DNA from 4 places in the Streptomyces sp. NPDC092370 genome. Region 1 is predicted to be linked to each of the others. Evidence: riboswitches for the same ligand, from Rfam matches in the RefSeq annotation. Region 1 holds a riboswitch; each other region holds the start of a gene.
What was found. A riboswitch is a leader RNA that binds a small molecule or an ion and turns the genes downstream of it on or off. The one in region 1 is predicted to bind cyclic di-AMP.

Region 1 (6,867 bases):
CCGAGGGCGTGGACCCGGAGGCGGCCCTGAGGGCGGCGGCCCGCGCCTACCGCGACGCGATCAGGCAGGCCGAGGGCTGAACGGGAGGGAGCAGGGGAGCGGGACGGGAAGCGGCGGGAAGCCGGATACGGTCGACGCGTGACCGACCAGCCCCAGCCCCGCACCCCCACGACCGCGCCCGAGCTCTTCACCTGGGAGTTCGCGAGCAACCCCTACCCCGCCTACGCCTGGCTCCGCGAGCACAGTCCCGTCCACAAGACGCGGCTTCCCAGCGGCGTGGAGGCCTGGCTGGTCACGCGGTACGCCGACGCCAAGCAGACCCTCGCCGACCACCGGCTCTCCAAGAACCCGGCGCATCACGACGAACCGGCGCACGCCAAGGGCAAGACCGGAATCCCCGGGGAGCGCAAGGCCGAGCTGATGACGCATCTGCTGAACATCGACCCGCCGGACCACACCCGGCTGCGGCGACTGGTGTCCAAGGCGTTCACGCCCCGCCGGGTCGCCGAGTTCGCGCCACGGGTGCAGGAGCTCACGGACACCCTCATCGACGGGTTCGCGCGGAAGGGGTCCGCCGACCTGATCCACGAGTTCGCCTTCCCGCTGCCCATCTACGCCATCTGCGACCTGCTCGGCGTCCCGCGTGAGGACCAGGACGACTTCCGAGACTGGGCGGGCATGATGATCCGTCACCAGGGCGGTCCCAGGGGTGGCGTGGCGCGGTCGGTGAAGAAGATGCGCGGCTACCTCGCCGACCTCATCCACCGCAAGCGGGAGGCGCTGCCCGCCGAGCCCGCCCCCGGCGAGGACCTCATCTCCGGTCTCATCCGCGCCTCCGACCACGGTGAGCACCTCACCGAGAACGAGGCGGCGGCCATGGCCTTCATCCTGCTGTTCGCCGGTTTCGAGACAACCGTGAACCTGATCGGCAACGGCACCTACGCCCTGCTCACCCACCCCGAGCAGCGCGCCCGGCTCCAGGCGTCCCTCGCCGCCGGGGAGAGCGGGCTCCTGGAGACCGGCGTCGAGGAACTCCTGCGCTACGACGGCCCCGTCGAGCTCGCCACCTGGCGGTTCGCCACGCAGCCCCTCACCCTCGGCGGGCAGCACATCGACGCGGGCGACCCGGTCCTGGTCGTCCTGGCCGCCGCGGACCGGGACCCGGAGCGGTTCGCCGACCCGGACGTGCTGGACCTGTCCCGCCGCGACAACCAGCACCTCGGTTACGGCCACGGCATCCACTACTGCCTGGGCGCCCCGCTCGCCCGCCTGGAGGGCCAGACCGCCCTCGCCACCCTCCTCACCCGCCTCCCGGACCTCCGCCTCGCGGCGGACCCGGCCGAGCTGCGGTGGCGCGGCGGCCTCATCATGCGCGGGCTGCGCACCCTGCCGGTGGAGTTCGCAGCGGTTGAACATGACGAAACATCAGAGCTGTGATCTTCACGTGATCTACGCGGCATTAACTTGTGACAAGTGATCTCCTGCCGATACGTTCACCCATCAACGCGGCCGGGATGCCGGACGCGTCGGTCACCGCTGTCGTGTGAAAGGTCTCCGTATGCTCTCCGGGAACGGTCGGCACCGTCGCCCCCGCCAGGCTCCGGCGCTCCTCGTGGCGGCCGGAGTGACCGGCTCCGCCATCGCGATCCCACTCCTCGGGGCCTCCGGTGCCAGCGCGGCCGACGGCACGACCTGGGATCGGGTCGCGGACTGCGAGACCGGCGGCGCGTGGAGCCAGAACGACGGCAACGGCTACTACGGCGGCCTGCAGTTGTCCCAGGAGGACTGGGAGAACTACGGCGGCCTCGACTACGCCGCGAGCGCCGACCTGGCCAGTCGCTCCCAGCAGATATCCGTGGCCGAGAGAATCCTCGCCGACCAGGGGGTCGGCGCGTGGCGTACCTGCGGCCTGCTCTCCGGCCTCCCGCAGGACAAGGGGGCGGAAGCGTCCGACTCGTCCGCATCATCCGGCGAGGTGGACTCGTCCGGTTTGCTCGGCGGCTCCGAGCCGTCCCCTTCTTCGGAGCCTTCCTCAAGCCCTTCGTCGTCGCCTGACGGGCGGTCGACCCAGGAGGATGAAACCCCTAAGTCGGACAAGTCATCTGATTCCGCACCTCAGGAGCGGGGGCGGGAGCAGGATCAGAAGTCCGGCAGTTCCCCCTCCGCCGCCCCCGGGGGTGACGAGTCCGGCAACTCACGCCAGGGCGGCGACTCTTCGGCCCTGACGGACACCGGCTCCGGCCGCCACCGAGGCCCCAGTGCCGAGGAGGACTCCGCGTCCGCGAACGGCAGCGAGGGCTCGTCCTCGGGCCGCCACGCCTCGCGCGGCGACGACGCCTCCCGGGGCTCGTCCGAGGGCTCCTACATCGTCGGCGTGGGCGACAGCCTCTGGTCCATCGCCGACTCCCTTGACGTCGACGGCGGATGGAACTCCCTCTACGACGGGAACGAGCAGACCGTCGGTGGCGACCCGAACCTCATCCTCCCCGGTCAGACGCTCACGACAGGGGTCGAAGCGGACGAGAGGTAGCCGTTCGGGCAGTGCGGAAACGAGGGCCGAAGTCGTCCCGAAAGCGGGTGAGTTCACGTCACGTTTCGCACCGAATGTCCCGTATAAGGCCCGTGAGAGATAGATCTCAGAAGCCCTGATCGTCTTTGAAATTCCGTGGATCGCGTGTCTACGGTCGTGACTGCTCGTCACCGCGAGCCCCGGCTGCCGCAACGCCGAATCCTGCCAGCGGCCGTACGGGAACAGTCGTCGCGTCAAGCGCCGTAGGCAGGAGCGGGGGACCCAAGGTAAGTGCCCGACCGGCCGGTTGTGCCGGAAGGGCTTGGGGTGAAGCCGTGTCCCGGGAGGGGCGCGGCCGGGCAACTCAACCGGCCCGAACCCGACAGCTCACCTCGCAGGCGTCGGTGAGGGGATCTCTCCATGCTGTTTTCCGGTAAGGGCACGCACCGCCGTCCGTCCAAGGCCGCTCGCGCCATCGCCATCGCCGGTGTCACCGGTGCCGCCGTCGCCGCCCCGCTGATGGCGGCCGGTAACGCCTCCGCCGCCACCGCCTCGGAGTGGGACGCCGTCGCCCAGTGCGAGTCCGGCGGCAACTGGTCCATCAACACCGGCAACGGCTACTACGGCGGTCTGCAGTTCTCCGCCTCCACCTGGTCCGGCTACGGCGGCACCAAGTACGCCTCCACCGCGGACCAGGCCACGAAGGCCCAGCAGATCGAGATCGCCGAGAAGGTCCTCGCGGGCCAGGGCAAGGGCGCCTGGCCGGTCTGCGGCAAGGGCCTGTCGAGCGCCGGCTACACCGGCGGCGGTTCCTCCAGCGACTCCGGCAGCTCCTCGCAGCAGAGCCAGCAGAGCCAGCAGAGCACCGAGACCCGCCAGACCGAGCAGCAGCCGGCCTCCCGCTCCGACGAGCGCCCGGCCGCCAAGAAGACCGTCACCACCCCGACCGGCAAGAAGGTCAAGAAGGGTGACGGCGAGTACAAGGTCGTCAAGGGCGACACCCTGAGCTCGATCGCCACGGCGGAGAAGGTCAAGGGCGGCTGGGAGAAGCTCTACCAGCTGAACAAGGACATCGTCGAGGACGCCAACCTCATCTACCCGGGCCAGCAGCTGCACCTGAAGTAAGCAGCGGCCGGCCGGACCCGCCCAGGGTCCTCGTGCTCCCCGCCCCGGTGCGTCATCCCCCGTACGCGCCGGGGCGGGGTTTTTTCGGCAACCGGCTTTGTTCCGTTCGGAAACAATTTACTCTCGGTTCTGTCCATGGGGTGGGCGACCCGGTGGCCGATCGCCCGGAGCCGGTTAGGCTCGTGTCGCGAGCCACCACGGGCCCGCACCTCGCCGGGTCCACGGGGCCCGCGTCCCGCGTCACATGAAGAAGGAGATGCTCGTGCCGTCCATCGACGTCGTCGTAGCCCGGGAAATCCTGGACTCCCGAGGCAACCCCACGGTCGAGGTCGAGGTCGGCCTCGACGACGGCAGCACCGGCCGTGCCGCCGTCCCGTCCGGCGCCTCCACGGGCGCCTTCGAGGCCATCGAGCTCCGCGACGGCGACTCGAACCGCTACCTCGGCAAGGGTGTGGAGAAGGCCGTCCTCGCGGTCATCGAGCAGATCGGCCCGGAGCTGGTCGGCTACGACGCCACCGAGCAGCGCCTGATCGACCAGGCGATGTTCGACCTGGACGCCACCGACAACAAGGGCTCGCTCGGCGCCAACGCCATCCTCGGCGTCTCGCTCGCCGTCGCCCACGCCGCCTCCGAGGCCAGCGACCTGCCGCTGTTCCGCTACCTGGGCGGCCCCAACGCGCACCTGCTGCCGGTGCCGATGATGAACATCCTGAACGGCGGCTCGCACGCCGACTCCAACGTGGACATCCAGGAGTTCATGATCGCCCCGATCGGCGCGGAGTCCTTCTCCGAGGCCCTGCGCTGGGGCGCCGAGGTCTACCACACGCTGAAGAAGGTCCTGAAGAGCAAGGGCCTGGCCACCGGCCTCGGCGACGAGGGCGGCTTCGCCCCGAACCTCGGCTCCAACCGCGAGGCCCTCGACCTCATCCTCGAGGCCGTCAAGGAAGCCGGCTACACCCCCGGCGAGCAGATCGCCCTGGCGCTCGACGTCGCCGCCTCCGAGTTCTACAAGGACGGCGTTTACACCTTCGAGGGCAAGGAGCGCTCGGCGGCCGAGATGACCGAGTACTACGCGGAGCTCGTCGACGCGTACCCGCTCGTCTCCATCGAGGACCCGCTGTTCGAGGACGACTGGGAGGGCTGGAAGACCATCACCGACAAGCTCGGTGACAAGGTCCAGCTCGTCGGCGACGACCTGTTCGTCACCAACCCCGAGCGCCTGGCCCGCGGCATCGAGGAGGGCGCCGCCAACGCCCTGCTGGTCAAGGTCAACCAGATCGGCTCGCTGACCGAGACCCTGGACGCCGTCGAGCTGGCCCAGCGCAACGGCTTCAAGTGCATGATGTCCCACCGCTCCGGCGAGACCGAGGACGTCACCATCGCCGACCTGGCCGTCGCCACCAACTGCGGCCAGATCAAGACCGGTGCCCCGGCCCGCTCCGAGCGCGTCGCCAAGTACAACCAGCTGCTGCGCATCGAGGAGATCCTCGACGACGCCGCGGTGTACGCCGGCCGCAGCGCCTTCCCGCGCTTCAAGGGCTGACCCCGGCCACACGAGGCAGCGTCGTACGTACGTCCCCGTACTCGGTCCCGTACCGTGTCCGGGGACGTACGCGCGTAGGACGGTGGAGCGGGAGGCGGACAGATGGCCGTGAAGGACCGGGACCGGTTCTCCACCGCGACCAGGATCCGGCTGCTCGGTGAGCAGACCGCGGCCCGGGTCTACCGCTCCCAGACCAAGCGCCAGGCCCGCCGCTCACGCCTGACCGGCCGGGCGGCGCTGCTCGCCCTGGTGATGTGCTCGCTGATCGTGGCCCTGGCCTACCCGATGCGCGAGTACGTCTCGCAGCGCGCCGAGATCGACGACCTCCGGCGCGAACAGCGGCAGGCCCGCGAGCGCGTCGAACGGCTGCGTGACCTGAAGGCGCGCTGGCAGGACGACGCCTACGCCGAGCAGCAGATCCGGCAGCGGTTGCACTACGTCATGCCGGGGGAGACGGGCTTCATCGTCGTGGACCCGCACGCGGCGAAGCAGTCGCGCACCGACCTGGGGGCGGCCGACCGCCCCTGGTACTCGAACGTCTGGGACGGGGTCGACAAGGCCGACGCCTCCGACCGGTGACCCGGCCCCAGTCAGTGACCTGAACCCAGAGAAAGACAGCCTGAAGACAGTCATGGAAACGCCCCCGCCGACCACCCCGCGCACCGAGCCCACCGACGCGGACGTCGAGGCCTTCAAGCAGCAGCTCGGCCGGCCCCCGCGCGGTCTGCGCGCGATCGCGCACCGCTGCCCGTGCGGACAGCCGGACGTCGTCGAGACGGCCCCGCGGCTGCCGGACGGGACACCGTTCCCCACGTTGTACTACCTGACGTGCCCGCGCGCCGCCTCGGCGATCGGCACGCTGGAGGCCAACGGCGTGATGAAGGAGATGACCGAGCGGCTGGCCTCCGACCCGGAGCTGGCGGCTGCGTACCGCGCCGCGCACGAGGACTACATCCGCCGGCGCGACGAGATCGAGGAACTGAAGAACTTCCCGAGCGCGGGCGGCATGCCGGACCGGGTGAAGTGCCTGCACGTTCTGGTGGGCCACTCGCTGGCCGCGGGCCCCGGAGTGAACCCGCTCGGGGACGAGGCCATCGCGATGCTGCCTCAGTGGTGGCGCAAGGGGCCGTGCGTGACCACCGCCGAGGCGGACGCCCAGTGACCCGGGTCGCCGCCGTGGACTGCGGGACGAACTCCATCCGGCTCCTGGTCGCCGAGGCTGACCCGGGCACCGGTGAGCTGGTCGACCTGGACCGCCGGATGACGATCGTCCGGCTCGGGCAGGGCGTCGACCGCACCGGCCGGCTCGCTCCCGAGGCGCTCCAGCGGACCTTCGCGGCGTGCCGCGAGTACGCCGGGATCATCAAGGAGCACGGGGCGGAGCGGCTGCGGTTCGTGGCGACCTCCGCCTCCCGGGACGCCGAGAACCGGGACGAGTTCGTGAGCGGGGTGCTGGACATCCTGGGCGTCGAGCCCGAGGTGATCTCCGGGGACCAGGAGGCCGCGTTCTCCTTCACCGGCGCCACCAAGGAGCTGGTCGGGCGCGACCACCTGCCGAAGCCCTACCTCGTCGTGGACATCGGCGGCGGCTCGACCGAGTTCGTCGTGGGCGACGACCGGGTTCGGGCGGCCCGCTCGGTGGACATCGGCTGCGTCCGGATGACCGAGCGGCACCTGGTCCGGGACGGAG
Region 2 (6,867 bases), on a different contig from region 1:
TACGCAGGAGCGCATCGACCTCAAGGCCCAGCAGGCGGCCGAGAAGAAGCGGGCGGCGGAGGAAGCGGCCCGCAAGGAGCGGCTGCGTCCCAAGTTCGCCCTGCCGGTCGCGCGGCACGGACTCAGCGCCTACTACGGCCAGTCCGGCATCAACTGGATGTCCCTGCACACCGGCATCGACTTCCCCGTCTCGTACGGCACGACCGTGATGGCCGCCACCGACGGCACCGTGCGCACGCAGTGGAACAGCGCGTACGGCAACATGCTCATCCTCACCGCGAAGGACGGCACGGAGACGTGGTACTGCCACCTCTCCACCTACACGGTCCCCTCGGGTACGGCCGTGAAGGCCGGCGATCCGATCGCGCGCTCCGGCAACTCCGGCAACTCCACCGGCCCACACCTGCACTTCGAGGTGCGTCCGGGCGGCGGCTCGGCGATCGACCCGCTCCCGTGGCTGCGCAGCCACGGCATCGACCCGGCGTAGCGTCCCGGCAGCCCCCGCTCATCGGGTGAGCGGGAGCCTCACCGGCTCATCTCACCGGGCTACAGCTTCTCCACCGGCGCGTACCGCAGCAGCAGCCGCTTCGGCTTGGTGTCTCCGAAGTCGATCGTCGCCTCGGCGTTGCCGCCCGTGCCCTTGACCGCGACGACGGTCCCGAGCCCGAACTGGTCGTGCGTGACCCGGTCCCCGACCGCGAGCGACACCACCGGCTTCTCCGAGGTGCGCCGCGTGGCGAAACCGGAGGCGCCCGAGGCCGACGAGCGGGAGCGGGACGAGGACAGCGAGGCCGCCACCGCCGAGACCGGCCCGGAGGACGCCGGCCCGGTCGCACCCGTCCGCTTCCACTCCACGTACGTGGCGGGGATCTCCTCCAGGAACCGGGAGGGCGGGTTGTACGAGGGCTGGCCCCAGGCGCTGCGCAGCGTGGACCGTGTCAGATACAGCCGCTCGCGCGCACGGGTGATGCCGACGTAGGCCAGGCGTCGCTCCTCCTCCAGCTCCTTGGCCTGGCCGAGGGCGCGCATGTGCGGGAAGACGCCGTCCTCCATGCCGGTCAGGAAGACGACCGGGAACTCGAGGCCCTTGGCGGTGTGCAGGGTCATCAGGGTGATGACGCCGTCGCCGTCCTCCTCGTCGGGGATCTGGTCGGAGTCGGCGACCAGCGCGACCTGTTCGAGGAAGTCGGACAGGGTGCTCTGCTCCTCCTCGCCGCGCTCCTGCTCGAACTCCATGGCGACGGCGGCGAGTTCCTGGAGGTTCTCGATCCGGGTCTCGTCCTGCGGGTCGGTGGAGGCCTGGAGCTCGGCGAGGTATCCGGTGCGCTCCAGGACGGCCTCCAGCACCGTGGCCGGTCCGGCGCCGGACTCGACGATGGTGCGGAGGTCCTCCATCAGTGTGTTGAACCGCTTGACGGCGTTGGTGGAGCGTGCGGCCATGCCGAACGCCTCGTCGACGCGCTTGAGCGCCTGCGGGAAGCTGATCTTCTCCCGCTGGGACAGGGCGTCGATCATCGCCTCGGCGCGGTCGCCGATGCCCCGCTTGGGGACATTGAGGATCCGGCGCAGTGGCACCGAGTCCTCGGGGTTGGCCAGCACCCGCAGGTAGGCCAGGACGTCCCGGACCTCCTTGCGCTCGTAGAAGCGGACGCCGCCGACGACCTTGTAGGGCAGCCCGACGCGGATGAAGACCTCTTCGAAGACACGGGACTGGGCGTTGGTGCGGTAGAAGACGGCGACATCGCCGGCCTTGGCCTCTCCGGCGTCCGTGAGGCGGTCTATCTCGTCGGCGACGAACTGAGCCTCGTCGTGCTCGGTGTCGGCGACGTAACCGGTGATCGTGGCGCCCGCGCCCGCGTTGGTCCACAGGTTCTTGGGGCGGCGGGACTCGTTGCGTTCGATGACCGCGTTGGCGGCACTGAGGATGGTCTGCGTGGAGCGGTAGTTCTGCTCCAGGAGGATCGTCGTCGCGTCCGGGTAGTCCTCCTCGAACTGGAGGATGTTGCGGATCGTGGCGCCGCGGAAGGCGTAGATCGACTGGTCGGCGTCACCCACCACGCACAGCTCGGCCGGCGGCACGTCGTCCGGGCCGGGGGGTACGTCGACGGGGTGCTCGCAGGTGCCGACCAGCTCGCGGACCAGGGCGTACTGGGCGTGGTTGGTGTCCTGGTACTCGTCCACCAGCACGTGGCGGAAGCGTCGGCGGTAGTGCTCGGCGACGTCCGGGAAGGCGCGCAGCAGATTGACCGTCGTCATGATCAGGTCGTCGAAGTCGAGGGCGTTCGCCTCGCGCAGCCGCGACTGGTACATGGCGTAGGCCTGGGCGAGGGTCTTCTCGAAGCCGTCGGTGGCCTGGGCGGCGAAGTCCTCCTCGTCGATCAGCTCGTTCTTCAGGTTGCTGATCTTGGCGCTGAAGGACTTCGGCGGGAAGCGCTTGGGGTCGAGGTCCAGGTCGCGGCAGACCAGGGCCATCAGACGCTTGGAGTCGGCGGCGTCGTAGATCGAGAAGGACGAGGTGAAGCCGAGCTTCTTGCTCTCCCGCCTCAGGATGCGCACGCACGCGCTGTGGAACGTCATGACCCACATGGCGTTCGCGCGCGGGCCGACGAGCTGCTCGACGCGCTCCTTCATCTCGCCGGCGGCCTTGTTGGTGAAGGTGATCGCGAGGACCTGGCCCGGGTGCACGTCCCGCTCGGCGAGCAGGTGGGCGATGCGGTGCGTGAGCACGCGGGTCTTGCCGGAGCCGGCGCCGGCCACGATGAGCAGCGGGGAGCCGGAGTGGATGACGGCGGCGCGCTGGTTGTCGTTCAGCCCTTCCAGGAGGGTGGCGGTGTCCACCACCGGGCGGGGGGCGCCGTCCCGGTAGTAGCCTCCCCCGCTCTCGGCTCCGCTCGAGCGGGGGGACCCCCATCGGTCCGGGGGCAGGTCGAACTTCCCGCCGAACAGATCGTCCGGAATCGACTCCGGTACGTGATCGTCCTCGGGTGGCGGCGAGGGCTCGTCCGCGGGGCCCCGCTGGGCCTGGAGGTTCGCCAGGAAGTTGTCGTCAAAGAGGCTGCTCATCGCTCTCCGAGTCTAGGGCGCCCCACTGACAGCCCGCCGCCGCCCTGGAAACATCGCCGCGCGCACGGGCTCCCGTCGGCCATCCGGCGGCGCGTTATCGCCCTGCATGACGGCATGATCACAGGCTGCTACGCCTGATCCAATTGCGGATAACTCATGACCAAACTCCCTCGATCAGTCACTGTGCGCAACGCTCATGGGGGAGGTCACGAAAATGTATCGGGCATATCACCCATCAACCTTCACAGGGGCCACACGAATTGGCTACGGTGCGACCAGGCCGCATGACCCCCACCGGCGAACGTCGCCGGGCCGCGCGGCCTCCGCCGAGTCCGGTGTGCCGCAGCGGCAGCCGGAGCCGGGGACCCAACCGTGAACCTGGGGTGAATCGGCCCGACTCCCTGTGCGGAGAAGGCCGTAGGGCAACCCTTCCGAACCATCCGCCCGAACCCGACAGCTAACCCGGTAGGCGGAACGTGGAAGGAGTCGCCTCCCTTGGCGTCGCACCGCAAGTCGCGTCCTACGGGTACGCGCGTAGCAGGCATACGGACCCCCGCCCTCGCAACGGCGGCCCTCACCTCCGTGGCCCTGCTGTCCCAGTCGGCCAACGCCACTCCCGAGGCCGACGGCAAGCCCAGCCTGGAGGAAGTCGAGAAGAAGGTCGACGACCTGTACCGGCAGGCCGAGTCGGCGACCGACAAGTACAACGCGGCCAAGGAGAAGACCGCGAAGCAGCGCAAGCGCGTCGACACCCTCCTGGACGACGTGGCCCAGCGCACACAGAAGCTCAACGAGGCGCGTGATCAGCTCGGTTCCTACGCCTCCGCCCAGTACCGCACCGGTGTCGCCGCCCCGGACACGGCGACGTTCCTGCTCGCGGACACCCCGCAGGACTACTTCGACCAGGCCCAGCTGATGGACCGGATGACGGGCCGTCAGAAGGTCGCGGTCGACGACTACGTCACGCAGCAGTCCGAAACGATGAAGAAGCGTCAGGAGGCCACCGAGAGCCTGGAGACGCTCACCGAGTCGCAGGGCGATCTGAAGACGGCCAAGGCCACCGTCCAGCGCAAGCTCGCGGACGCGCGCGAGCTGATGTCGAGGCTGACCGCCGAGGAGAAGGCGCGGCTCGCGGCGATCGAGAGGGAGCAGCGGGAGGAGGCCGCGCGCAAGGCCGACGAGCTGGCCCGGCAGCAGGCCGCGCGGCAGCAGGCACAGGAAGAGGCCGCGCGGCAGCAGGAGGGCGGCTCGTCGTCGGGGCCGTCGGGCTCCGGTTCGTCCACCTCGACGGTCCCGGCCGACTCCTCGTACGCCACCAAGGCCGACAAGGCGCTCGCCTTCGCGCGCGCCCAGATCGGCAAGCCGTACGTGTGGGGCGCCGTCGGGCCCGGTTCCTACGACTGCTCCGGCCTCACCCAGGCCGCCTGGAAGGCCGCGGGCGTCGACCTGCCGCGCACCACCTACGACCAGGTCGACGCCGGCACCACGGTCCCGCTCTCCCAGGCCCAGCCCGGCGACCTTGTCTTCTTCTACGACGATGTCACCCACGTCGGGATCTACATCGGCAACGGCATGATGATCCACGCCCCGAAGCCCGGCACGTACGTGCGCGAGGAGTCGATCTTCTACGACGGTGAGTCGGCCGTCCACAGCGTGGTGCGGCCGGCCTGAGCGGTCTCGTCGCGATGTGAGGGGCACGTGCGCGTGCCCCTCTCCTCGCGCGTCCGACGCCCTCCAGTGCCGCGGCAGGCAACGTTTGCCCGTTGAGGCGCGGCGTCCGGTGCGTGCTCTGGGGGTGCCCCCTGTTCGAAGAGCTCGGGAAAGTGCCGGCCGGACGTCCTCGTACGGGATGCGCTTGGGTTTTCGGCCGGTGCGGCGAGTGGGGGTGCCCCCTGCTCGCAGAGCTCAAGGGAGCGTGCCGGGCGTCGCGACGGGGCGAACGTTGCCTGCCGCGGCACTAGCATCGGCACCATGTCCGGTCCCTCCCCGTTTGCCACCTGGTGGGCGACGTATGCGCTGGCGACCGGTGTCGTGTCGGTCGGTCTCGACTCGGCGGGCTACGAGGTCCTCTCCCGCATCACCCTCGCTCTGGCCTGTACGGCCTGGCTGGTGGCGGCCACGGGCCTCGCCCAGCGGGCCCACGGCGAGTGGCGGGCGGAGATGGCGGCGGCGCTCACCACCGTGGCGACGACCGCCGTGCTCGGCACCGGCTTCTCCGCGACCGGTCCGCAGCCGCTCGCCGAGGCGCTGCTGGCACTCGCCATGCTGCTCTGGGCGGCGCTGCTCGGCGTGCAGGCCACAGGGCGGCGCGGAACGGTCTTCCTGCGCTGCGTGGCCACCCAGGGCCTCGCCGTGCTCGGCGCCACGCTCGCCGCTGCGGATGCGGTGGCCTGGCTCGCCCACGCGGCCCTGGTCCTGTTCTGGCTGGGCCTCGCGCTCTACTGCCTCGCACTGTTCCGCTTCCAGCCCCGGCAGGTGGAGGAAGGGCGCGGCGATCACTGGCTCGCGGCCGGCGCCCTCGCCCTCTCCTCACTGGCCGGGGCGAAGCTCCTCAGCGCCGACAGCGCACACCTGTACCTGTGGAACGAGGAGAACACCGACTCCCTGCGCACGACGACCGTCACGCTGCTCGTGCTCGCCCTGATCGCGTGCGTCGCCCTGTTCCTCGCCGAGCTCTTCTGGCCCCGGCACCAGTACGACGTGCGGCGCTGGTCGACGGTGTTCGCCGCGGTCGTGACGGCGGCGGCCGCCCTGGCCGTCGCCGACGCCCTGGACGCCCCCTGGCTCGGCGTCGCCGGAGAGGCGCTGCTGTGGGTCGCGGTGGCCGCCTGGGTCGGGTGCACGGCCTGGGCGCTCGCCTCGGCCCGCGCTCGGCGCTCCCGGATCAGGTCCAGAGCACGGCGATGAAGATGTTCGCCGTCGTCAGCAGACCGACCAGGCCGAAGAGGCCCTTGTCCACCTTCTCGTCGTCCCGCTTCACGTAGACCAGGCCCAGGATCACGATCAGCAGGGCCAGCTTCACGCCGATCTTGACGTTGTTCACGGACTGGTCGTCGGCCTGGTTGAGGCCCACCAGGATCACACCGGTGACCAGCATCGTCAGCGCGCCGTGCAGCATCGCGGGGGTGTAGCGTGCGGTCCCCTCGCCCATCGCCTTCATCTGGGTCAGGAAGCCGCCCAGGAGCGAGGCGATGCCGATGATGTGGAGGCCGACGAAGAGGTGGATGAGTACGTCCATGGGGCCGGAGCCTAATCAGGGGCTCGGAGACCGCCCGACACCGGGCCACTGACGCATATATGCGCCCCATAGCACCCGATCAGGGTCACTCGCCCGCGATGCGACGCATCGGTCATCACGCTGAGTGAAGTAGACGGGCTCGGGGCGGGACCGCGGTCGCATACGGTCACCGTCGGTCCTCTCGAATCACTTCCGCACACCTGCCACCGGCCCGCCACGGCGGCGCTTAGCGTCCCCTCCAGGTGCCCGGCTCCCCACCGCCGCCCGGGCCAGGGGCGGCAGTCGGACACCACCGCCGAGAAGTCCGGCGGCGGTCCGCTCCCCCTGTGCGGGCCGTCGCCGGACGCGCAGGCCGCCCGTCCGCTCCCCCCGGCGGCCGCACGCACCGACCGGCGGTCGAGGAAAGGACGTGGCCTCCAGGTGGCAGCGCACCGCAAGCCCCGACAGCGCGCAATGGGTGGCAGCAAGGCCCGAACGGCCGCCACGATCGCCCTGGCGGGCGCGGCGACGGCGACGGGCTTCGACGGGACCGGACACGCCGACCCACAGCTCACCCCCGGCCAGGT
Region 3 (6,867 bases), on a different contig from region 1:
GCGAGAACTGCTCCATCAGGCGCTGCTTGGCCTGCGCGGAGTTCTCGCTGGAGCGGATCAGACGGATGACCTCGTCGATGTCCAGCAGGGCCGTCAGCAGACCCTCGACCAGGTGCAGCCGGTCACGCTTCTTGCCGCGACGGAACTCCGAGCGCCGCCGCACCACGTTGAAGCGGTGGTCGAGGTAGACCTCCAGGAGCTCCTTCAGCCCCAGCGTGAGCGGCTGGCCGTCGACCAGGGCCACGTTGTTGATGCCGAAGGACTCTTCCATCGGCGTCAGCTTGTAGAGCTGCTCCAGGACCGCCTCCGGCACGAAGCCGTTCTTGATCTCGATGACCAGACGCAGGCCGTGCGCGCGGTCGGTGAGGTCCTTGACGTCGGCGATGCCCTGGAGCTTCTTCGAACCGACCAGGTCCTTGATCTTGGCGATGACCTTCTCGGGGCCGACCGTGAAGGGCAGCTCCGTGACGACGAGGCCCTTGCGCCGGGCCGTCACCGGCTCCACCGACACCGTCGCCCGGATCTTGAACGTGCCGCGGCCGGACTCGTAGGCGTCCCGGATCCCGGACAGACCGACGATGCGGCCGCCGGTGGGCAGGTCGGGGCCCGGGACGTGCTTCATCAGGGCGTCGAGATCCGCGTTCGGATACCTGATCAGGTGGCGGGCGGCGGCGATGACCTCGCGCAGGTTGTGCGGCGCCATGTTCGTGGCCATGCCGACCGCGATGCCCGAGGCTCCGTTGACCAGCAGGTTGGGGAAGGCGGCCGGCAGGGCAACCGGTTCCTGCTCCTGGCCGTCGTAGTTGGGGTTGAAGTCGACGGTGTCCTCGTCGATCGACTCCGTCATCAGGCTCGTCGCCTCGGCCATCCGGCACTCGGTGTACCGCATGGCGGCCGGCGGGTCGTCGTTGCCCAGCGAGCCGAAGTTGCCGTGGCCGTCGACCAGGGGGACCCGCATCGAGAAGGGCTGGGCCATGCGCACGAGGGCGTCGTAGATCGACGCGTCGCCGTGCGGGTGCAGCTTGCCCATCACCTCGCCGACGACACGAGCGCACTTGACGTATCCGCGCTCGGGACGCAGCCCCATCTCGCTCATCTGGTAGACGATGCGGCGGTGCACCGGCTTGAGGCCGTCGCGTGCGTCCGGCAGGGCGCGGGAGTAGATCACCGAGTACGCGTACTCGAGGAAGGAGCCCTGCATCTCGTCGACGACGTCGATGTCGAGGATCCGCTCCTCGTACGAGTCGTCGGGCGGCGGGGTCTTCGTGCTGCGGCGGGCCATCGCTGCCGGCTCCTCCTGTTACTGGTCGCTCGCCTATGGGGCGTTCATGTCGGTGACGCGACGTCGACCGTACTCAGCCCGTCGGGCCTGCGCGCGCTCGCCCTCTCGTCACCGGCCGCCCCTGCGGCTCGCTCATGCTGCTGCGATCCGGATCTGACGCCGACCATTGTGGACCGCCGCACTGACAACCGGGACCAGGGGCCGGTCCAGGACGCCTCTCGCGCTGTCCGGCCCCAGGTCGCCGCCGGGAACTTCACCAGGGCTTCGCGCGCTTGCATACAGTGGCAGGACCGGCAGGAATCCGCGGTCTGAACAACCGCTCTTCGATCGAAGGGACGTACATGCCCATGGGTCACACGGCCACAGCCCAGGCAGGCTCCGGAGGCCTGACAGCGACCGAGCACCGCCTGGCCAACGGCCTGCGCGTGGTGCTCTCCGAGGATCACCTGACCCCGGTCGCGGCGGTGTGCCTCTGGTACGACGTCGGCTCACGCCACGAAGTCAAGGGGCGTACCGGCCTGGCTCACCTTTTCGAGCACTTGATGTTCCAGGGGTCCGCCCAGGTCAAGGGCAACGGCCACTTCGAGCTGGTCCAGGGCGCGGGCGGCTCGCTGAACGGCACGACCAGCTTCGAGCGGACCAACTACTTCGAGACCATGCCCGCCCACCAGCTGGAACTCGCGCTGTGGCTGGAGGCCGACCGCATGGGCTCCCTGCTGGCCGCGCTCGACGACGAGTCGATGGAGAACCAGCGGGACGTCGTCAAGAACGAGCGCCGCCAGCGCTACGACAACGTTCCCTACGGCACGGCCTTCGAGAAGCTGACCGCCCTCGCCTACCCGGAGGGCCACCCCTACCACCACACCCCGATCGGCTCGATGGCCGACCTGGACGCGGCGACCCTGGAGGACGCGCGCGCGTTCTTCCGCACCTACTACGCGCCGAACAACGCCGTGCTCTCCGTCGTCGGCGACATCGACCCGGAGCAGACCCTCGCCTGGGTCGAGAAGTACTTCGGCTCCATCCCCGGTCACGACGGCAAGCCCGCCCCGCGCGACGGGTCGCTGCCGGAGACCATCGGCGAGCAGCTGCGCGAGGTCGTCGAGGAGGAGGTCCCGGCGCGCGCGCTGATGGCCGCCTACCGGCTGCCGCACGACGGCACGCGCGCGTGTGACGCTGCCGACCTCGCCCTCACCGTCCTCGGCGGCGGTGAGTCCTCCCGCCTCTACAACCGGCTCGTGCGGCGCGACCGTACGGCCGTGGCGGCCGGCTTCGGCCTGCTGCGGCTCGCCGGGGCGCCCTCCCTGGGGTGGCTGGACGTGAAGACGTCCGGTGACGTGGAGGTTCCGGTCATCGAGACCGCCATCGACGAGGAGCTCGCCCGGTTCGCCGAGGAGGGCCCCACCGCCGAGGAGATGGAGCGCGCCCAGGCCCAGCTGGAGCGCGAATGGCTGGACCGGCTCGGCACGGTCGCGGGCCGAGCCGACGAACTGTGCCGGTACGCCGTGCTGTTCGGCGACCCGCAGCTCGCCCTGACCGGCGTCCATCGCGTGCTGGAGATCACGGCGGAGGAGGTCCAGGAGGTCGCCAAGGCCCGCCTGCGGCCCGACAACCGCGCGGTGCTCGTCTACGAGCCCGTCGCCGACGAGACCGACGACGCCGAGGACACCGCAGCCGCGGCCACCGACGAGAACGAGGAGGCGGCCAAGTGACCGAGCTCGCCACGATGGACTTCCACCCCCGGCCGCAGGCGGGCGAGGCCCGGCCCTGGGCCTTCCCGGCACCCGAGCGGGGCACGCTCGACAACGGCCTGACGGTGCTGCGCTGTCACCGCCCCGGCCAGCAGGTCGTCGCCGTGGAGGTGCTGCTGGACGCCCCCCTGGACGCCGAGCCGTCCGGCCTCGACGGTGTGGCCACGATCATGGCCCGGGCCTTCTCCGAGGGCACCGACAAGCACTCCGCCGAGGAGTTCGCCGCCGAGCTGGAGCGCGCCGGCGCCACCCTCGACGCGCATGCCGACCACCCCGGCGTCCGGCTCAGCCTGGAGGTGCCGGCCTCCCGGCTCGCCAAGGGGCTGGGCCTGATCGCCGACGCCCTCAGGGCGCCCGCGTTCGCCGACAGCGAGGTGGAGCGGCTGGTCCGCAACCGCCTCGACGAGATCCCCCACGAGCTGGCCAACCCCTCCCGCCGCGCCGCCAAGGAACTCTCCAAGGAGCTGTTCCCGGCGGGCTCGCGAATGTCGCGGCCCCGGCAGGGCACCGAGGAGACGGTCGCCACGATCGATTCCGCGGCCGTACGCGGCTTCTACGAGAAGCACGTCCGCCCCGCCACGGCCACCGCGGTGGTGGTCGGCGACCTCACCGGCATCGACCTCGACGCCTTGCTCGGGGACACCCTGGGCGCCTGGACGGGCTCCTCGGCCGAGCCGCGCCCCGTGCCGCCGGTGACCGCCGACGACACAGGCCGGGTCGTCATCGTGGACCGCCCGGGTGCCGTCCAGACGCAGCTGCTGATCGGCCGGATCGGCCCGGACCGGCACGACCGCGTGTGGCCCGCGCAGGTGCTCGGCACCTACTGCCTCGGCGGTACCCTCACCTCCCGCCTGGACCGCGTCCTGCGCGAGGAGAAGGGCTACACCTACGGCGTGCGGGCGTTCGGCCAGGTCCTCAGGTCCGCCCCGGACGGCACGGGTGCCGCGATGCTCGCCATCAGCGGTTCCGTGGACACACCCAACACCGGCCCCGCCCTGGAGGACCTCTGGACGGTGCTGCGCACCCTCGCCGCCGAAGGTCTGACCGACGCCGAGCGGGACGTCGCCGTGCAGAACCTGGTCGGCGTGGCGCCGCTGAAGTACGAGACGGCGGCGGCGGTCGCGAGCACGCTGGCCGACCAGGTCGAGCAGCACCTGCCCGACGACTACCAGGCCACCTTGTACCGGCAGCTCGCCGCCACGGGCACCGTGGAGGCCACGGCGGCGGCCGTGAGCGCGTTCCCGGTGGACCGTCTGGTGACGGTCCTCGTCGGTGACGCGACGCAGATCAAGGCGCCGGTGGAGGCCCTCGGCATCGGCGAAGTCACCGTCGTCGCCGCCGAGTAGCGGCACGCGCGCGCAGGGGCCCTGGCCGCCTTCCAAGGCGCCAGGGCCCCTTTATGCCCGAATTGATACGGAGGTTGCCCGTCTGCCCTGTGGGATGCGCTACAAACACCGGGATTCGTTTGGGAATTGAAAGTGGCGCCGTTTAGCGTCATCCGGGCTGTTCGTCAGGCAGTGCGCCGCACCCGCGGCACCGGACAGTCATCGCCGAGTCCCCGTACGGCGCGAGCCAGGGGAGCCGGGGACCCATCGCAGTCCCTGGGGTGAATCGGGCGCCCGCGCGAGTCGCGAGGGAGTCCGTAGGAGACCTTCCTGCTCCGAACCCGTCAGCTAACCCGGTAGGCGAGAGGGAAGGAAAGGACCAGCCATTCCATGGCGTTCACTCGCGCCGCCGGCAAGCACCGTCGTCCCAGCAGGATCCAGCGCGGCACCGCCCGCGCGGCGGGCGTCGCGGCCCTCGCCACCACCGGCGTGATCGGCACCGTGGCGGCCCCCGCGGCCTTCGCCACCGAGCCCACCGCCGAGCAGACGGGCCTCACCCCGGTCGTCACCATGGGCGACACCGTGGCCCAGCAGATCGACGCCCAGGCCATCGCGCAGCAGCAGGCCGCCGACGAGGCCGCCGCCAAGCAGAAGGCCGAGGAGGCCGCCCGCGAGCGGGCCGCGGAGGCCGCCAAGAAGGCCAAGGAAGCGGCCGAGAAGGCCCGTGAGGCCAAGGAACGCGCCGCCCGCGAGGCCGAGCGCAAGCGTCTCAACACCTACGTGTCCCCGATCTCCGGCTCGTACGTCTCCACCGGCTACAAGACCAGCAGCGGCCTGTGGTCCTCCGGCAGCCACACCGGTGTCGACTTCCATGCCGCCACCGGCACCTCCGTCCACGCGGTCGGCGCGGGCACCGTCGTCGAGGCCGGCTGGGGCGGCTCCTACGGCAACCAGATCGTGATCAAGATGACCGACGGGACGTACACCCAGTACGGCCACCTGTCCTCCATCGGCGTCTCGGTGGGCCAGCAGGTCACCCCCGGCCAGCAGATCGGCCTGTCCGGCGCGACCGGCAACGTCACCGGCCCGCACCTGCACTTCGAGGCCCGCACGAGCCCGGAGTACGGCTCGGACATCGACCCGGTCGCCTACCTCCGCTCGCACGGCGTGAACGTCTGACCGACACCTCGTCGCCGTCCCCGAAGCCCCGGCTCCCCGAGCCGGGGCTTTCGGCGTTCACGGCGGCGGGCTGTCCAAAAAATATCCATGGATTCCCGCCTGCCGTCGGAAATTCCGGCTCATTGCAATAGAGTCACGGAACACGCGCCGGTCGCCGGCGTTTCACGGGGATTAAGCGGAGGTCGGGCATGCGTATTCCCGCGCACTCGGTGTGCACGGCCATCCGGGACGACATCGTCGCGGGTGTCCACGCGCGCGGCAGCCGGCTCACCGAAGAACTCCTCGCGCGCCGCTACGGCGTCTCGCGGGTCCCCGTCCGCGAGGCGCTGCGCACCCTGGAGGCCGAGGGCTTCGTGGTGACCCGTCGGCACGCGGGCGCGTGCGTGGCCGAGCCCACCGAGCAGGAGGCCGCCGACCTGCTGGAGATGCGCATGTTGCTGGAACCGCTCGGCGCGGCCCGGGCCGCCCAGCGCCGCACCGAGGCGCATCTGAAGGTCCTGCGCGGGCTGGTCCGGCTGGGCCAGGAGCGGGCCCGCCGGGGCACCAGCGACGACCTGCGCTCCCTGGGCGGCTGGTTTCACGAGACGCTCGCCCAGGCCTCCGGCAGTCCCGCGCTGACCTCGATGCTCACCCAGCTCCGCCACAAGATCGCATGGATGTACGCGGTGGAGGCGCCGCTCAGCCCCGTGGAGTCCTGGACCGAGCACGGCGCGATCGTGGACGCGGTGGCGCGTGGGGACGCCGAGCGCGCGCGGGCGGTCACGGCGCTGCACACCGAGCGCGCGACGGGCGCCCACCGCCTGCGCCTCGTCTCCGCCGGGGAGCGCGCCGAGCGTGTGAGGAACTCGCAACATCCCGTAAACACGTCGAGCCTGCGGCATTAACACGACAGCCGTATACAAAGAGAGCGGCTAATTCGACGGGGCCTATTCAAGCTGCCCTGATTCGAGAATTCCTGCCGGAGGTCCGGGAATGGCGAAGGGCCCGCCCGGTGAATTCGGACGAGCCCTTCGCTGTACGCCCGATAGGGCGCCCGGGAAATCAGACGGTCTCGGGAAGCTCTTCGAGACCCTCGGAGACCAGCTTGGCCAGCCGGTCAAGGGCGGCGTCCGCGCCCTCGGCGTCGGAGGCGAGGACGATCTCCTCGCCACCCTGGGCGCCGAGACCCAGGACGGCCAGCATCGAGGCCGCGTTGACGGGCTTGCCGTCTGCCTTGGCGATCGTCACCGGGACGCCTGCGGCCGTGGCGGCTCGGACGAAGATGGAGGCGGGACGGGCGTGGAGACCCTCGGCCCAGCCGACGTTGACGCGGCGCTCAGCCATGTGTTGC
Region 4 (6,867 bases), on a different contig from region 1:
GACGGTGACCTGGCCGTCACGCTGCACTACCGGGTGCGCTCCGGGGCGGACGTCGTCGAGCGCTGGGTGACCGTGGACAACCGGGGACCGGCCGTCGAGCTGCTGCGCGCCGACTCCGCGACCTGGACCCTGCCCGACCGGGAGGCCTGGCGGCTGTCGCAGCTGCACGGCCGCTGGGGTGCCGAGTCCCGGCTGACGCGCTCTCGCCTGACTCACGGGGAGAAGGTCATCGGCAGCCGCCGCGGCCACACCTCCCACCAGCACCTGCCCTGGGTCGCCCTCGACACCGACGCCACCGAGGAGCACGGCGAGGTCTACGGCTGCGCCCTCGGCTGGTCCGGCTCCTGGCGCATCACCGTGGCCCAGCTCCCCGACGCCCGCGTGCAGATCACCGGCGGGGCCGGCCACGACGACTCCGGCCTGCTGATGCTCGGCACGGGGGAGTCGTACACGACCCCTGTCTTCGCCGGGCTCTGGAGCGACGGTGGCTTCGGCGGGGCGAGCCGCGCCTGGCACGCCTATCAGCGGGCGCATGTGATCCCGGACGCCGAGCAGGACCGGCCGGTGCTGTTCAATTCCTGGGAGGCCACCGAGTTCGACATCTCCGAGGAGCAGCAGCGGGCGCTCGCCGAGCGGGCCGCCGCCCTGGGCGTCGAGCTGTTCGTGGTCGACGACGGCTGGTTCGGGGCGCGCACCAGCGACCGGGCCGGGCTCGGCGACTGGACCCCCAACCCCGACCGCTTCCCGGGCGGGCTGAAGCCGCTCGCCGACCACGTGCACGGCCTCGGCATGCGGTTCGGCATCTGGGTCGAGCCCGAGATGGTCAACCCGGACAGCGAGCTGTACCGGGCGCACCCCGAGTGGGTGCAGTACCAACCAGGACGGAAGCGGACGGAGTTCCGCAATCAGCTCGTCCTCAATCTGGCTCGCGAGGACGTCCGGGAGTACCTGTGGGAGCAGCTCGACGGGCTCCTCTCCGGCGCGCCGGTCGACTACGTGAAGTGGGACTTCAACCGCTGCTTCACCGACGCAGGGTGGCCGGGCGACCCCTACCCGCAGCGGCTGTGGGTCGACCACGTGCACGGCCTGTACGCCCTGCTGGACCGGCTGCGGGCCGCCCACCCCGGCGTGGCCTTCGAGTCCTGCTCTGGCGGCGGTGGCCGGATCGACCTCGGCGTGCTGAGCCGTACGGACCAGGTGTGGACCTCCGACAACACCGACCCCCTCGACCGGCTCGCCATCCAGCACGGCTTCAGTCAGCTCCATCCGGCCCGGGTCATGGCCGCCTGGGTCACCGACAGTCCGAACGCCATGCTCAACCACCGGGCCAGTTCCCTGCGGTTCCGGTTCGTCAGCGCCATGGCCGGGGTGCTCGGGGTCGGCGGCGACCTCACGAAGTGGACACCGGAGGAGCTCGCCGAGGCGGGGCGGTGGGTGGGGCTCTACAAGGAGATCCGGCCCGTGGTGCAGCGCGGCGACCTGTACCGGCTGCGGCCCCCGGAGGGCGGGCTGAGCGCCGTGCAGTACGTCCTCGGTGAGGAGACCGTCGTCCTCGCCTGGCTCCAGGCGCAGCACTACGGTGAGCCGGTACCGGCGCTGCGGCTGCGTGGCCTCGACCCGACAGCAGTGTACGAATGCCTCGAAACGGGCGAAGTTTACCGAGGGGCCGTACTGCTGCATCACGGACTGCGGGTCGGCCTGAGCGGAGATTTCGACGCCACTGTCGTCCGCCTTGAGCGCAAGTAGACGTTCTGTCCGGATAGAGAGTTCCGTCCGCTAAGGGGTAACGTGCCCCGATCGTAAAGGGGATGAGGTCGGGGTGCGTGACCATCGTCATATTCGTGACGATGTGTTGTCGCCATGTTCACGTAATTCCCACAACAGCAAGGGCCATTGAGGAAAGCGGGAGATCGGTAATCCACGCTCGGTGACGGCACTTGCGTCAGCGCGTCGAGACAAACACCGTCACGGGCAACCGCAAGCTTGTCCCATTGCGTCTTGGTCGCTTACGTTCCACACCCATCCGGACGGACGCCTAATCCTGCCGCCGCCCGGAGCCCCACACACTGACCCGACGTACGGCAGGAGCGGGGGACCCACAGGTAAGACGCCTGTTCCGGTTCCCGGAACGGCTTGGGGTTAAGTCGCACCTCGGCGCGACCGGGCATCTCCAGCCCGCACCCGACAGCTCACCTCGCAGGCGACGGAGAGGAATTCGTCATGCCCGCGAAGGGTAAGCACCGCCGTCCCAAGACCCAGCGTTTCACCCGCTCCATCGCCGTCGCCGGAACGGGCGGGGCCGCTCTCGCCCTGCCGCTCATGGGGGCCGCCGGCGCCCACGCCGCCACCCCGCAGTCGGCTCCGGAAAAGGCCGTCCAGTCGGCTCCGGCCGCCGACAAGAAGGCCGCCGAAAAGGCCACCGGTGCCCGCACGTACACCGTGAGGGCCGGCGACTACCTCGCGAAGATCGCCGACGATCAGAACGTCAGCGGCGGCTGGAAGAAGCTCTACGCGGACAACCGTGACGCCGTCGGCTCCGACCCGTCGCTGATCCACCCGGGCCTGAAGCTGTCGATCGGCAAGAAGGCGGCGAGTGCGCCGAAGGTCTCGGCCCCGTCCGCGCCGAAGGCCTCGGCCCCCAAGCCGTCCGCCGCCGAGTCGGCCCCGAAGGCGGAGACCGCCGCGAAGCCGGCCGCCGCCAAGCCCGCCGCCGCCAAGCCCGCCGCCGAGAGCAACTCCAGTGGCTTCACCCTCCCGGTGGCCGGTGCCACCGTCAGCACCCCGTACCGCATGTCCGGCAGCATGTGGTCCAGCGGCTACCACACCGGTGTCGACTTCGTCGTCCCGACCGGCACCTCCCTCAAGGCCGTCGGCGCGGGCACCGTCGTCTCCGCCGGCTGGGGCGGCGCCTACGGCAACCAGGTCGTCATCAAGCTCGCCGACGGCTACTACGCCCAGTACGCCCACCTGTCCCAGCTCTCCGTCTCGGCCGGCCAGACCGTGACCGCCGGGCAGCAGGTCGGCCTGTCGGGCGCCACCGGCAACGTGACCGGACCGCACCTGCACTTCGAGATCCGCACCACGCCGGACTACGGCTCGGACGTGGACCCGGTCGCCTTCCTGCGCTCGCACGGCGTCTCCGTCGGCTGACCGGCCGCACGACCACCTGCCTGACACGCGACCGAAGGCCGGACCCCGATCCCCGGGTCCGGCCTTCGGCGTATGCGCTCGCCGACCACCCCCGAGGGGCGACAAGGGATCGACAGGCGACGGGAGTTGGGGCAGAGTGATCCCGTCCGGTGTGCAAGCGCTTTCCCCGGTCTTCCCGGTGGATCCCCAGGAGCTGTGTCCCGTGTCGACCACCCGCAGAGCGTTCGGAGCCCTGGCCGCCGGAGCCGCCCTGGCGGCCCTCGCCCCGACGGCCGGCGCGCGGGCCGCGTCCCGTCGTCGCCGCCTCGTCGCCCGCGACGACTTCTGTCACGGTCTCGGGCAGTGGGTGACCGAACTCCAGGACGGCGGCACCGTCTTCGCCTCCCGCGGCACCCTGGAGATCGACGTGCCGAGCGGCGCGACTGTGTGGTTCAGACAGCGGCTCGAAGGGCCGTACGTGCTCGAATACACCGCGACCCCGGTCTCCGCGGGCGGGGTGAACGACCGGGTCTCGGACCTCAACAACTTCTGGAACGCGACCGACGTCCGCTCCCCGGACGATCTCTTCGCGACACCGCGCGCCGGGGCTCTCGACGAGTACGACCACCTGACGACGTACTACGCGGGCTACGGCGCCAACCACAACACCACGACCCGGCTGCGCCGTTACGTCGGTCAACCCGGTGTCCGCCCCCTGGTCTTCGACTACACGGAGCCGCTGCTGGTGCCGGGCGAGCCGAACCGGGTCCGGATCGTCTCCGATGGCTCCACGGTCCAATGGTGGAACAACGGACGACCCGTCTTCGGTTACACCGACCCGCAGCCGTACACGAGCGGGCACTTCGCCTTCCGGACCGTCTGGAGCCATTTCCGTATCAGCGGATTCCGGGTCTGGCGGCTCACCCCGAAACATCCCTGACAAGCAGTGTATTCCGGAGTTGGCGAACCCTTGAGGAGTGGCTTATCTCACCGCCAGTCAACTCTTTCCTACGGTCGCGTAGGTCACATTCGAAGGTGAATCATGGACTGCTGTGGCAGACGATTCGAAGAGTGACAGCAGAGCAGTGATCGGGTCGTACGTAGCGGTGGGGGACAGCTTCACCGAGGGCGTGGGTGATCCCGGCCCCGACGGGGCGTTCGTCGGCTGGGCCGATCGGTTCGCCGTCCTGCTCGCCGACCGCAGGCCCGAAGGCGACTTCCAGTACACCAATCTCGCCGTACGCGGAAAGCTCCTCGACCAGATCGTGGCGGACCAGGTTCCGCGGGCCATCGCCATGGCCCCGGACCTCGTCTCGTTCTGCGCCGGGGGCAACGACATCATCCGGCCCGGCACCGACCCCGACGAGGTCGCCGAGCGCTTCGAGCGGGCCCTGGTCCAGCTCACCGCGGTGTCCGGCACGGTCATGGTGACGACCGGGTTCGACACCCGTGGCGTGCCCGTGCTCAAGCACCTGCGCGGCAAGATCGCCACCTACAACGGACACGTCCGGGCCATCGCCGACCGGTACGGCTGCCCGGTGCTCGACCTGTGGTCCCTGCGCAGTGTGCAGGACCGCAGGGCCTGGGACGCCGACCGGCTGCACCTGTCGCCCGAGGGGCACACGCGCGTGGCGCTCCGTGCGGGCCAGGTGCTCGGCCTCGACGTGCCGGCCGACCCCGAGCAGGCGTGGCCTCCGCTGCCCCCGCGCGGCGTTCTCGACGTGCGGCGGGACAACGTCGCCTGGGCGCGCGATTTCCTGGTGCCGTGGATCGGGCGCCGGTTGCGCGGGGAGTCGTCGGGCGACCATGTGACGGCCAAGGGGGCGCTGTCGCCGGACGACATCAGGACGCGGATCGCGGCGGTGGCGTAGGAGCGGTTCACCGCGCGTGCGGGCCGTGCCGGGTGGAACACCGGCGCGGCCCGCACGCGCGAAGGCACCGGCTACGAGGGCGTCAGCCGTTCGTCCTCCACCAGCCCCAACTCGCGGGCCAGTGCCTCCTGCACCCACTCCTGGGCCCGTGCTCGCGGTACCGCGCCGGCATAGGACGTCAGTTGCACGGCGAGGCCGTCGAGGAGAGCGGTGAGGCGGAGGGCCGTGCCCTGCGGGTCCGGGCAGCGGAACTCGCCGGCGGCGACACCCTCCGCGATGACCTCGGAGAGGGCCGCCTTCCACTGCCGGTCGAGGTCCTGGGCGACCTCCCGCAGCACGGGGTCGCGCAGCGCCGCCGCCCAGCCCTCGATCCACAGCCGCCAGCCCTTGGCCTGCCCGGTCGGGGCGTACCACCGTACGGCCGACCGCAGCCGGCGCAGCGCCGGCGAACGGCGGCCGAGCAGCTTGCGCAGATGCGCGAGGTCGCCCTCCGCCGCGTGCCGGAACGCGGCGGCGACCAACTGCTCCTTCGTGGAGAAGTGATAGAGGACCAGCGCGTTGCTCACGCCGAGCGCGGAGGCCACGTCGGCGATCCTGACCGCCGCCACACCCCTCGCCTCGATCTGCTCGATGGCGGCCCGCAGCAGATCCCCGCGCCGCTGAGCCACACTCAACCGGACTCTGGTCACGCGGTCACCCTACCCATGCGCGTGCGGCCCCTCGGCGGGGCGTTTCGGCCTGTCCGGCCCAGGCCCGCGGCGGTCACCGCGAGCACGACGGCGTCCTCACCGGTACCAGCCGAACCGTTCCGCGATCAGCGGCAGCCGGTCCGCCGCGATCGCGTGGGCCGCGGCCCACGGTGTCGTCCCGTCGGCCCGGGCGCGGGCCAGCATCCGCTCGACCAGGGCCTGCATCGACCGGCGGGTGTACGCGAACGCCTCCTCGGCGTCGGCGCCGATGTCCCCGAACAGCGTCCACCACCACCAGGCGTTCGTCCCCGAGTTGACCACGACGTCCGGCAGCACGGTCACCCCACGCGCGGCCAGCAGGAGCTCCGCCTCCGGCCGCACGGGCATGTTGGCCGCCTCCACGACCCAGCGGGCCGTGATGCGCTCCTGGTTCCCGGCGTCGATGGCATATGACACGGCGGCCGGCACCAGCACGTCCACGTCCGCCGACAGCCATGCGTCCCCCGGCAGTTCACGGTCACCGGGCCGCAGCGCCGAACGGTCCACCGTGCCGTGGGCGTCCCTCGCGGCGAGCAGCGCCTCGACGTCGAGACCTGCCGGGTTGGCGACCGTGCCCTTGAGGTCTGCCACGGCCACGACCGTGAGCCCCGCGCGCGTGAGGAAGCGCGCGGTGGCCCCGCCCATGGTGCCCAGCCCCTGGAGGGCGACCCGTGTCCCCGTGTACGGCACACCGGCCCGGTCCAGGGCGGCCAGGGCGGCCTCGGCCACACCGCAACCGCCGGCCAGCTCGTCCAGCCCGATGCCGTCGACCTCGACCGCGAACGCGTCCCGGAGCCGCCGCCGCGCCTCGGCCTCGTCGTCCAGCAGCGGATACACGGCCTGGATCGAGGAGACCAGCCCCGCCTCCGCGGCGGCCCGGTCCACCAGATCCTGGGTGAGTCCCAGGTCCTCGCCCGTGGTCCAGCAGCTCTCTATGTACGGCCGCATCGCACGCAGATAGCGCACCAGCAGCGGGTACGCCTCCGGGTCCCGGGGGTCGCAGTCGATGCCGCCCTTGGCGCCGCCGAGCGGGACGTAGCGGCTCGCGGGGTCGTAGTGCAGTGCCTCCTTCACGGTCATGCCGCGGGCCAGGCCGGTGACCTCCTCGAGGGTGCAGCCCGCGCGCATCCGCAGACCGC

Region 2: linked by a shared signal. The riboswitch ahead of ACIQHQ_RS25195 (NlpC/P60 family protein) and the one ahead of ACIQHQ_RS13590 (transglycosylase family protein) in region 1 are both predicted to bind cyclic di-AMP.
Region 3: linked by a shared signal. The riboswitch ahead of ACIQHQ_RS33240 (M23 family metallopeptidase) and the one ahead of ACIQHQ_RS13590 (transglycosylase family protein) in region 1 are both predicted to bind cyclic di-AMP.
Region 4: linked by a shared signal. The riboswitch ahead of ACIQHQ_RS06960 (LysM peptidoglycan-binding domain-containing M23 family metallopeptidase) and the one ahead of ACIQHQ_RS13590 (transglycosylase family protein) in region 1 are both predicted to bind cyclic di-AMP.

The regions. Positions count from the first base shown of each region.
Region 1 is NZ_JBIVQO010000003.1:515,280-522,146, forward strand. It holds gene ACIQHQ_RS13575 (nucleoside triphosphate pyrophosphohydrolase) at 1-80, shown strand, start outside; gene ACIQHQ_RS13580 (cytochrome P450) at 139-1,437, shown strand; gene ACIQHQ_RS13585 (transglycosylase family protein) at 1,559-2,530, shown strand; cyclic di-AMP (ydaO/yuaA leader) riboswitch at 2,759-2,925, shown strand; gene ACIQHQ_RS13590 (transglycosylase family protein) at 2,930-3,634, shown strand; gene eno (phosphopyruvate hydratase) at 3,897-5,177, shown strand; gene ACIQHQ_RS13600 (septum formation initiator family protein) at 5,280-5,756, shown strand; gene ACIQHQ_RS13605 (DUF501 domain-containing protein) at 5,809-6,339, shown strand; gene ACIQHQ_RS13610 (exopolyphosphatase) at 6,336-6,867, shown strand, end outside.
Region 2 is NZ_JBIVQO010000008.1:343,431-350,297, reverse strand. It holds gene ACIQHQ_RS25205 (M23 family metallopeptidase) at 1-487, shown strand, start outside; gene pcrA (DNA helicase PcrA) at 547-3,063, opposite strand; cyclic di-AMP (ydaO/yuaA leader) riboswitch at 3,378-3,551, shown strand; gene ACIQHQ_RS25195 (NlpC/P60 family protein) at 3,559-4,734, shown strand; gene ACIQHQ_RS25190 (hypothetical protein) at 5,035-5,970, shown strand; gene ACIQHQ_RS25185 (hypothetical protein) at 5,948-6,301, opposite strand; gene ACIQHQ_RS25180 (NlpC/P60 family protein) at 6,722-6,867, shown strand, end outside.
Region 3 is NZ_JBIVQO010000015.1:56,123-62,989, reverse strand. It holds gene ACIQHQ_RS33255 (DNA topoisomerase (ATP-hydrolyzing) subunit A) at 1-1,282, opposite strand, end outside; gene ACIQHQ_RS33250 (M16 family metallopeptidase) at 1,624-2,994, shown strand; gene ACIQHQ_RS33245 (M16 family metallopeptidase) at 2,991-4,379, shown strand; cyclic di-AMP (ydaO/yuaA leader) riboswitch at 4,572-4,736, shown strand; gene ACIQHQ_RS33240 (M23 family metallopeptidase) at 4,749-5,537, shown strand; gene ACIQHQ_RS33235 (GntR family transcriptional regulator) at 5,726-6,421, shown strand; gene ACIQHQ_RS33230 (HPr family phosphocarrier protein) at 6,579-6,860, opposite strand.
Region 4 is NZ_JBIVQO010000002.1:71,177-78,043, reverse strand. It holds gene ACIQHQ_RS06965 (alpha-galactosidase) at 1-1,746, shown strand, start outside; cyclic di-AMP (ydaO/yuaA leader) riboswitch at 2,055-2,216, shown strand; gene ACIQHQ_RS06960 (LysM peptidoglycan-binding domain-containing M23 family metallopeptidase) at 2,221-3,150, shown strand; gene ACIQHQ_RS06955 (DUF6250 domain-containing protein) at 3,353-4,069, shown strand; gene ACIQHQ_RS06950 (SGNH/GDSL hydrolase family protein) at 4,215-5,000, shown strand; gene ACIQHQ_RS06945 (TetR/AcrR family transcriptional regulator) at 5,072-5,689, opposite strand; gene ACIQHQ_RS06940 (Glu/Leu/Phe/Val dehydrogenase dimerization domain-containing protein) at 5,786-6,867, opposite strand, start outside.